Regions from separate parts of the Caulobacter sp. FW305-C-30-S16 genome, predicted to be linked through region 1. Evidence: predicted binding sites of a transcription regulator. Region 1 holds the regulator's gene; the other holds the start of a gene.

Evidence for each region. Region 1 encodes LexA, which represses DNA repair genes until DNA is damaged. Its sites were predicted from a motif close to ATGTTCNCNANNTGTTCT; they were not measured.
Region 2: uvrA (excinuclease ABC subunit UvrA) is a predicted target of LexA. The motif match lies at 1,878-1,895, and genes of this name have one in related genera.

Annotation. Positions count from the first base shown of each region.
Region 1 covers NZ_JBYSYH010000003.1:329,440-333,853, reverse strand. The annotation lists gene AC3WJT_RS13690 (ComEC/Rec2 family competence protein) at 1-1,737, shown strand, start outside; gene lexA (transcriptional repressor LexA) at 1,931-2,632, opposite strand; gene AC3WJT_RS13680 (hypothetical protein) at 2,814-3,062, shown strand; gene trpC (indole-3-glycerol phosphate synthase TrpC) at 3,059-3,850, opposite strand; gene trpD (anthranilate phosphoribosyltransferase) at 3,847-4,414, opposite strand, start outside.
Region 2 covers NZ_JBYSYH010000002.1:944,978-949,391, reverse strand. The annotation lists gene AC3WJT_RS11625 (ABC-F family ATP-binding cassette domain-containing protein) at 1-566, opposite strand, end outside; gene AC3WJT_RS11620 (group III truncated hemoglobin) at 770-1,261, shown strand; gene AC3WJT_RS11615 (DUF1203 domain-containing protein) at 1,342-1,809, shown strand; gene uvrA (excinuclease ABC subunit UvrA) at 1,976-4,414, shown strand, end outside.

The sequences.
Region 1 (4,414 bases):
GGCGCCGGCGGCATGCGCGTGCTGGTCGCGCCGGAGTGGGTCTCGGGCCTCGCGCCGGAAGAGACGCCGGTGCGGGTGCGGGTCACGTTGCGCGAGGGAATAGCGCCGTCGCCGCCGGGCTCGGCGATCCGCCTGCGGGCGATGATCGGGCCGCCGCCCGACCCGGCCAGTCCGGGCGCCTACGACTTCGCCCGCGATGCCTGGTTCGACCGCGTCGGGGGTGTCGGCTTCTCGCTCGGTGCGCCGGAGGCGGCCGCCCTGTCGCGCCCGCCCTGGCGTCTGAGGATGACCATGGCCATCAACGCGGCGCGCTGGCGGCTGGCGGAGCGGATCGTCGCGCGGATGGGCGAGGCCAGCGGCGGCATCGGCGCGGCGATGGTCACCGGACACGAGGCCTGGATCACGCCACAGCAGACAGAGGACATGCGCGCCTCGGGCCTGGCGCATATCCTGTCGATCTCGGGCCTGCATATGGCCATCGTCGGAGGCTTCGTCTTCGCGGCGGTGCGGTTGCTGGTCGCGCTCTGGCCGTGGCTGGCGTTGAGAGTGTCGGGCAAGAAGGTCGCGGCTTCGGCCGGCCTTCTGGCGGTCGCGACCTATCTGGTGGTGTCGGGCGCTCCGCCGCCGGCCGAGCGCGCGGCGATCACCGCCTCGGTCGCCTTCGCCGCCATCCTGTTCGACCGCCAGGCGATCAGCCTGCGCACGCTGGCGGTGGCCGCGTTGATCATCCTGGCGCTGCAGCCCGAAGCTGCCGCCGCGCCCGGCTTCCAGATGTCGTTCGCCGCGACCACGGCGCTGGTGGCCCTGGCCGAGGCCTGGCCCAGACCGGTGCGGGAGATCTCGACGCCCTGGTGGATCCGCGGGCCGCAGGCGGTCGTGGTCTGGGTGCTTGCGGCGCTGGCGGCCAGCTTCGTGGCGGGTCTGGCGACGGGGCCGTTCGCGATGCACCACTTCAACCGTATGGCCAGCTATGGCCTGTTCGCCAATCTGCTGGTCTCGCCACTGTCGAGCTTCGTCATCATGCCGTTCCTCGCGCTCGGCGGCGCGCTGGAGTCGCTCGGCCTCGGCGGTCCGTTCCTGTGGGTGGCGGGGCAGGGGATCGATGCGATGGTCGGCGTCGCCCACGCGACCGCTGTGCAGCCCGGAGCCCAGATGGTCATCGCCAGCGCGCCCGGCGCAGCTTTGCCGACCGCGTTCCTTGGCATCATGCTGCTGTGTCTGTGGAAGGGCCGTCTGCGCTGGCTCGGCGCGCCGCTGGCGATGGCGGTGCTGATCTGGCCCCGGCCCGAGCCGCCGGACGTCTGGATCGCCTCTGACGGGGCTGCCGTGGCGGTTCGGCAGGGACGGGACGCCATCCTGCTGCGGCCGGAGGCCCGCCGCTTCGCCGCCGACCTCTGGGCGCGCAGGCGTGGCCTTGCGATCAGCGCGGATCCGGAGAGGGCGCGGGACGGCCTGTTCGCCTGCGATCGTTTCGCCTGTCGTCCGGGCACGGGCGCCGACCTGGCCTTCTGGTCGGGCAAGAGGCCGCCGAGGCGGACTGTTTATGATCAGCTTTGCGCGCCCGGCCGACTGGTGATCCTGCGCTCGGATCCGCACGGCCGCGGCTGTGAGGATGCGTTCCTGCTATCCGCGCGCGACTTCGCCCAGGGCGGCTCGGCGGAGCTGTGGCGGACGCCGGGCGGATGGCGGGTCAGGTGGGCGAACGACTTGAGGGGAAGGCGGCCGTGGACGGGGTAGAACCCACGACTAGCCGTGACGCGGAAATCGGCATTGCGGCAGTGACTGGGTCGCCTTCACAACAATCCTCCCGAGCTTCGCTGGGGAGGGGGACCACGCGGAGCCTGGTGGAGGGGATTCCGTGCACCGACTCCCCCTCAGTCACGCTACGCGTGACAGCTTCCCACAAGGGTGGGGAGCATCGCCTACGGGTCTAGTGATACTTGCGGATCAGCCCGACGAGCTTGCCCTGGACCTCGACCTGGTCGGGGCCGTAGACGCGGGTCTGGTACTTCGGGTTGGCCGCTTCCAGCGCGATGCTGGCGCCCTTGCGGCGCAGGCGCTTGAGCGTGGCTTCCTCGCCCATCACCAGCGCCACGACGATCTCGCCGCTGTGGGCCGTGTCGGTCTTGCGGATCAGCACGAAGTCGCCGTCGAGGATCCCGGCCTCGATCATCGAGTCGCCCTGCACCTCGAGCACATAGTGTTCGCCGGCGCCGAGCATGCTCTCGGAGACCAGCATCTTCTCGCGCTCGACCTGCAGCGCCTCGATCGGCGAGCCGGCGGCGATGCGGCCGAGCAGGGGAATCTCGCGGACATCGTTGGCGATGATCGGCGCCGACGAAGCGCTCGGCTTGTCGCCGGTCACGACTTGCGGCTTGAAGGCCTGCCGACCGCCGGACGGGGCGGAGGTTGTCGCCTGCTGCGGCAGCTTGGTGACTTCAAGCGCGCGCGCCCGGTGCGGCAGGCGGCGCAGGAAGCCGCGTTCCTCCAGCGCCGTGATCAGGCGGTGGATGCCTGACTTGGAGGCCAGATCGAGCGCCTCCTTCATCTCGTCAAACGAAGGCGAAACGCCGCTCTCCTTGATCCGCTCGTGAATGAACATGAGCAGTTCGTGCTGTTTGCGAGTGAGCATCTGCCGGGCCTCGTCACCGAATCTGTCGCGGAACAAACCGCTAACAACTGTCGATGTTCTCTAGGCGTTCTTGGTTTCTGTCAAGTTAACGGCCCTGGGAGGCTCAGGGAGCTCACGAAAAAGCGAGGGAACACGGGCGCTTGCTGGTCGTTTCGACGACGTAGCAAGCCCGCGAGAGACCATGTCGTTCACCGAACTGCAGACCCCGATTCCGATGACTGTCGAGGGCAAGGGCCCCGGGCAGGCGATCGCCGTGATCGACTACGGGCCCGAGCATCACCTGATCTGGGTCGTCGCCCTCGACGACAGCGGCGAGATCTGGAGCACGCCCAATCCAAAGGTGCGGATGCAGTCCAACTGGACCATGGGCCGGAAGGTGCGGCCTGGCGGGGACGTGGAATCGCTACGGCCCGCGGCGGTGAGGGGCTAAGCGCCCAGCAACGCCCTTGTCGCTGCTTCCACATCCGCCTGGCGCATCAGGCTCTCGCCGACCAGCATCGCCTTCGCTCCGGAGCCTTCCAGTCGCGCGGCGTCTGCGGCGGTGAAGATGCCGCTTTCAGTGACCAGCAGCGCGCCGGCCGGCGCCCGGTCGGCGAGGCGTTCGGTGATGGCCAGATCGACCGTGAAGGTCTTCAGATCGCGGTTGTTCACGCCTACCAGCGTCGCGCCGAGTGCTCCGGCGCGGTCCATCTCGGCCTCGTCATGCACCTCGACCAGCGCGTCCATGCCGTAGCGGGCGGCCTCGGCCATCAGGTCGGCGGCGAGCGCGTCGTCGATCATCGCCAGGATGACGAGGATGGCGTCGGCGCCGAGCGCGCGGGACTCGGCGACCTGCCAGGGGTCGACGAGGAAGTCCTTGCGAATACAGGGCAGGGCGGTGGCGGCGCGGGCCACGACCAGATAGCCGTCCGCGCCCTGGAAGCTCGGCCCGTCGGTCAGGACCGACAGGCAGGCCGCGCCCCCGGCTTCATAGGCGCGGGCCAGCGCGGGGGGATCGAAGTCCGCCCGGATCAGGCCCTTGGACGGGCTCGCCTTCTTGATCTCTGCGATCAGGGACAGGCGGCCGGGCGCGTGATGACGTTCGAGGGCGGCCTTGAACCCGCGCGGAGCGTCGGCGCCCCGTGCAGCCGCCTCGACCTCGGCGAGCGACCGCGCGGGCTTCCGTTCGGCCACTTCATCGCGCTTGTAGGCGGCGATCCTCGCCAGAATGTCGGTCACGCGGTCACCGCGATCAGGGTCTCCAGCGCCTTCAGCGCCCGGCCGTCGTCGATCACCTTCCGAGCCAACTCGACGCCCTCGCGAAGGGTTTCGACCGTGTCGGCGACGAGGAAGGCGGCGGCGGTATTCAGCAGCACGATGTCGCGATAGGCGCCGGTCTGGCCGTTCAGCAGGTCGCGCAGCGCCGCGGCGTTGAACTCGGGGTCTCCGCCGGTGAGGTCCGCGAGCGAACCGCGATGCAATCCAACGGCTTCCGGCGTAATCTGAAACAGGCGGACGCCGCCGTCGCGCCATTCGGCGACCTCGGTCTCGCCGGTGATGGTCAGCTCGTCCATGCCCTGGCCGTGCACTGACCAGGCGCGGGTCGCGCCGAGCGCGCCGAGCGCGTGGGCGATCGGCTCAACGAAGCGCGGCGCCGAGACGCCGACCACCTGGCGCCTGGCGCCGGCTGGATTGGTCAATGGGCCCAACAGATTGAAAATCGTACGGAAACCAAGCTGCTGCCGGATCGGCGAGACGTGCTTCATCGCCCCGTGGTGCGCCTGGGCGAACAGGAAGCAGATG
Region 2 (4,414 bases), on a different contig from region 1:
CCCTTCCAGCGCTCGAGGAACGCCGCGAGGAAGCTCCGGGCCTCGACGTCGAGGTTGTTGGTCGGCTCATCGAGCAGGATGACGTCGGGCCGGGCGACCAGCAGCGCCGCCAGGGCGACGCGGGTGAGCTGGCCGCCGCTGAGACTGTCGGCCGGGCGTTCCGGCGCGAGCCCGCCCAGGCCGACCTCGGCCAGCGCCGCTTCCACCCGCACCGGCAGGGTCCAGTCCGCGACGTCCAGATCGGCCTCATCGCCATCGCCGGCCTCGATCCGCGCCAGGACAGACAGCGCCTCGGCGACCTCCAGCAGGTCGGCGACGGTCGCGCCGGGAGGCGGCTGCAGCGTCTGGCGCAGGACGCCGACGCGGCCCGACCGCGTCACGGCGCCGGTCGCCGGCGCCTGCTCACCGGTCAGCAGCCGCATCAGGGTGGACTTGCCCACGCCATTGCGACCGACCAGGCCGGTTCTCTCCCGCCCGATGGCCAGGGTCAGGGTGTCGAAGAGGACGCGGCCGTCAGGCGTGGCGGCGGAGACGGCGTCCAGGGTGAAGTACGGCAGGGTCGACATGAAGGCTCTCGAGCAGGTCAGCGGAAGCGGCGAAGCGGTTCTGCGTCCTGTCGATCATGGGAGCCTCCATCGGTGACCGGGCCGGTCCAGGAGCGAGCAATATAGGCCCTTCCCCTCCGCGACGGAAGCGCGCGGCCTTGATGCAGCACAGTGGCGGCCGCCGCCTCGGGAGCCTATCTGCGATCCGTGACCAGGAACCGACCGTGACCAGCCTTCCCTTCCCCGATGCCGGACCGCGTCTGTCGCGCGAAGAGGCCGAGGCGCGCCGGGCCGAGGCGTCGGCGCGAATCCGCGCCGCGACCGGCATTGATGAGGCGCTCATCTCCGACCTCGTCGAGGGCTTCTACGACCGGGTCAGGGCCGACCCCCTGCTCGGTCCCGTCTTCGCCGCGAGGATCGCGGACTGGGGTCCGCATCTGGCGCAGATGAAGCGGTTCTGGTCGTCGGTCGCGCTGGCCACCGGTGTTTATGACGGCCGGCCGATGCCCAAACACATGCGGCTGCCGGTCGATGCGCAGCACTTTGACCGCTGGCTGGCGCTGTTCGAGGAGACGGCGCAGGCGCTCTGCACGCCGCCGGCCGCCCGCCACTTCGTGACCCGCGCCCGCAACATCGCCGAAAGCCTCGAACTGGGCGTCGCCAACCACAACGGCGTCATGCTGGGCGTGGGCGAACGGTACCGTCGGGACGACTGATCGCGGAACAGCAAGTTCCGGGTCGCGGCGACCACGCGCTTCGACGAGGGTCCCGGCGAACACTTTCGCAGGAGCCCCCCATGTCCTTCGTTGTCACCGGCCTCGCGCCCGAACCCTTCGCACCCCTCTTCGGCGCCGACGAGGCCACCCTGGCCGCCGCAGGCGCGATCCGCTTCCGGGTCGACGCCAAACCGGGCTTTCCCTGCCGCATCTCCCTGGTGGACGCGGAACCCGGCGAAACGGTCCTGCTGCTCAATCATGAACACCAGGCAGTCGACACGCCCTACCGCGCCTGTCACGCCATTTATGTGCGCGAGGCGGCGGACGCGCCGGCGCGCTTCGAGAACTGCCTGCCGCCCGCCCTCGCCGACCGGCTGCTGGCCCTTCGCGCCTACGACCACCGGGACATGATGATCGACGCGGACGTCATCGAGGGACGCGACGCCATCCCGCTGATCGAGCGGATGATGGCCGCCCCGGGGACCGCATACCTGCACGCGCATAACGCCCGCCGCGGCTGTTTCGCCGCCCGCATCGATCGGGTGTGACCGCGAAGCGCAGCGCCTGCTGACACCGGATGTCACCAGACGGCCCCCGACCACGACCTCCCGGACCGACGTTCGCACATTGTTCTTGTGTTAATCGCGAGTCTGCGCGCTACATATGACGGTTGCCGCCGCGCCCTTCGGCCGGCTGAAGCGTTCCCGACAGGTCATGGCCGAACAACAGAACTTCATCCGCGTGCGTGGCGCGCGCGAGCACAATCTCAAGGACGTCAACGTCGACATCCCGCGCGGTGAGCTGGTGGTGATCACCGGCCTGTCGGGGTCCGGCAAGTCGTCGCTGGCGTTCGACACCATCTACGCCGAGGGCCAGCGCCGCTACGTCGAGAGCCTGTCCGCGTACGCGCGCCAGTTCCTGGAACTGATGAGCAAGCCGGACGTCGACCTGATCGAGGGCCTGTCGCCGGCCATCTCCATCGAGCAGAAGACCACCAGCCGCAACCCGCGCTCGACCGTCGGCACGGTGACCGAAATCCACGACTACATGCGCCTGCTCTGGGCGCGGGTGGGCGTGCCCTATTCGCCGGCCACCGGCCTGCCCATCGAGAGCCAGACCGTCAGCCAGATGGTCGACAAGCTGACCGCCCTGCCCGAGGGCGAGCGGCTGTATCTGCTGGCCCCCGTCGTGCGCGGCCGCAAGGGCGAGTACCGCAAGGAGATCGCCGAGTGGCGCAAGCTCGGCTTCCAGCGGCTGAAGATCGACGGCGTGCTGTATCCGATCGAGGACGCGCCGGAGCTGGACAAGAAGTTCAAGCACGACATCGACGTGGTCGTTGACCGGCTGGTGACGAAGAACGGCCTGGAGCAGCGCTACGCCGACAGCATCGAACAGGCTCTGCGTCTGGCCGACGGAATCGCGGTGGCGGAATGGGCCGATGCGCCCGCCGAAGGCGAGGAGCCACGGCGCATCCTGTTCTCCGAGAAGTTCGCCTGCCCGGTCAGCGGCTTCACCATCAGCGAGATCGAGCCGCGGCTGTTCTCGTTCAACAACCCGTTCGGCGCCTGCCCGGTCTGTGACGGCCTCGGCGCCAAGCTGGCCTTCGACGCCGACATGATCGTGCCGGACAAGGACAAGAGCCTGCACAAGGGCGCGGTGTCGCCCTGGGCCAAGGGCCCCTCGCCGCTCTACACCCAGACCCTGCAGGCGCTGGCCCGCCACTACGACTTCTCGATGGACGCGCCCTGGCACAGCCTGCCGGAGCAGGCGCAGAAGGTCGTGCTGTACGGCACCGGGACCGAGAAGATCCACTTCGTCTACGACGACAACGCCCGCAAATACGAGGTCAACAAGCCGTTCGAAGGCGTGTTGCCGAACCTGGAACGGCGCTGGCGCGAGACCGATTCCAGCTGGGTCCGCGAGGAACTGGGCCGCTACCAGTCCGACACGCCCTGTGACTCCTGCCACGGTGCGCGGCTGAAGCCAGAGGCGCTGGCGGTCAAGATCGCAGAGCGCAACATCGCTGAGGTCTCGGCTATGGCGATCCGCCCGGCCCGCGACTGGTTCGCGGCCCTGTCGGACACGCTTTCCGACAAGCAGATGGAGATCGCCCGGCGGATCCTGAAGGAGATCACCGACCGTCTGCGGTTCCTCGTCGACGTCGGCCTGGACTACCTGAACCTGTCGCGCGGCTCGGGCACCCTCAGCGGCGGCGAGAGCCAGCGGATCCGCCTGGCCAGCCAGATCGGCAGCGGCCTGACCGGCGTGCTCTATGTCCTCGATGAGCCGTCCATCGGCCTGCATCAGCGCGACAACACCCGCCTGCTGCAGTCGCTGCAGGGCCTGCGCGACCTCGGCAACTCGGTGCTCGTCGTCGAGCACGACGAGGAGGCCATCCTGACGGCTGACTATGTGATCGACATGGGCCCGGCTGCCGGCATCCACGGCGGCCATATCGTCGCCGAGGGCAAGCCCGCCGACATTCTGGCCAACCCGAAGAGCGTCACCGGCATGTACCTGTCCGGCGTGCGCGAGATCGCCGTGCCCGAACAGCGTCGGCCCATCTCGACCAAGCATGTGCTGCGCGTGACCGGCGCGACGGGCAACAACCTCAAGGGCGTGACGGCGGAGATACCGGTCGGCACCTTCACCTGCATCACCGGGGTCAGCGGCGGCGGCAAGTCGACCTTCACCATCGAGACCCTCTACAAGGCCGCCGCGCGCCGGTTGAACAACGCCAGCGACGCCCCGGCGCCCTACGAGAAGATCGAGGGACTGGAGAATTTCGACAAGGTCATCGACATCGACCAGAGCCCGATCGGCCGCACGCCGCGGTCGAACCCGGCCACCTACACGGGGGCGTTCCAGCCGATCCGCGACTGGTTCAGCCAGCTGCCGGAGAGCAAGGCGCGCGGCTACGGGCCGGGCCGGTTCAGCTTCAACGTCAAGGGCGGCCGCTGCGAGGCCTGCCAGGGCGATGGCCTGATCAAGATCGAGATGCACTTCCTGCCGGACGTCTACGTCACCTGCGACGTCTGCAAGGGCAAACGCTACAACCGCGAGACGCTCGAGATCCTGTTCAAGGGCAAGAGCATCGCCGACATCCTCGACATGACCGTCGAGGAGTCCGCCGACTTCTTCAAGGTCGTGCCG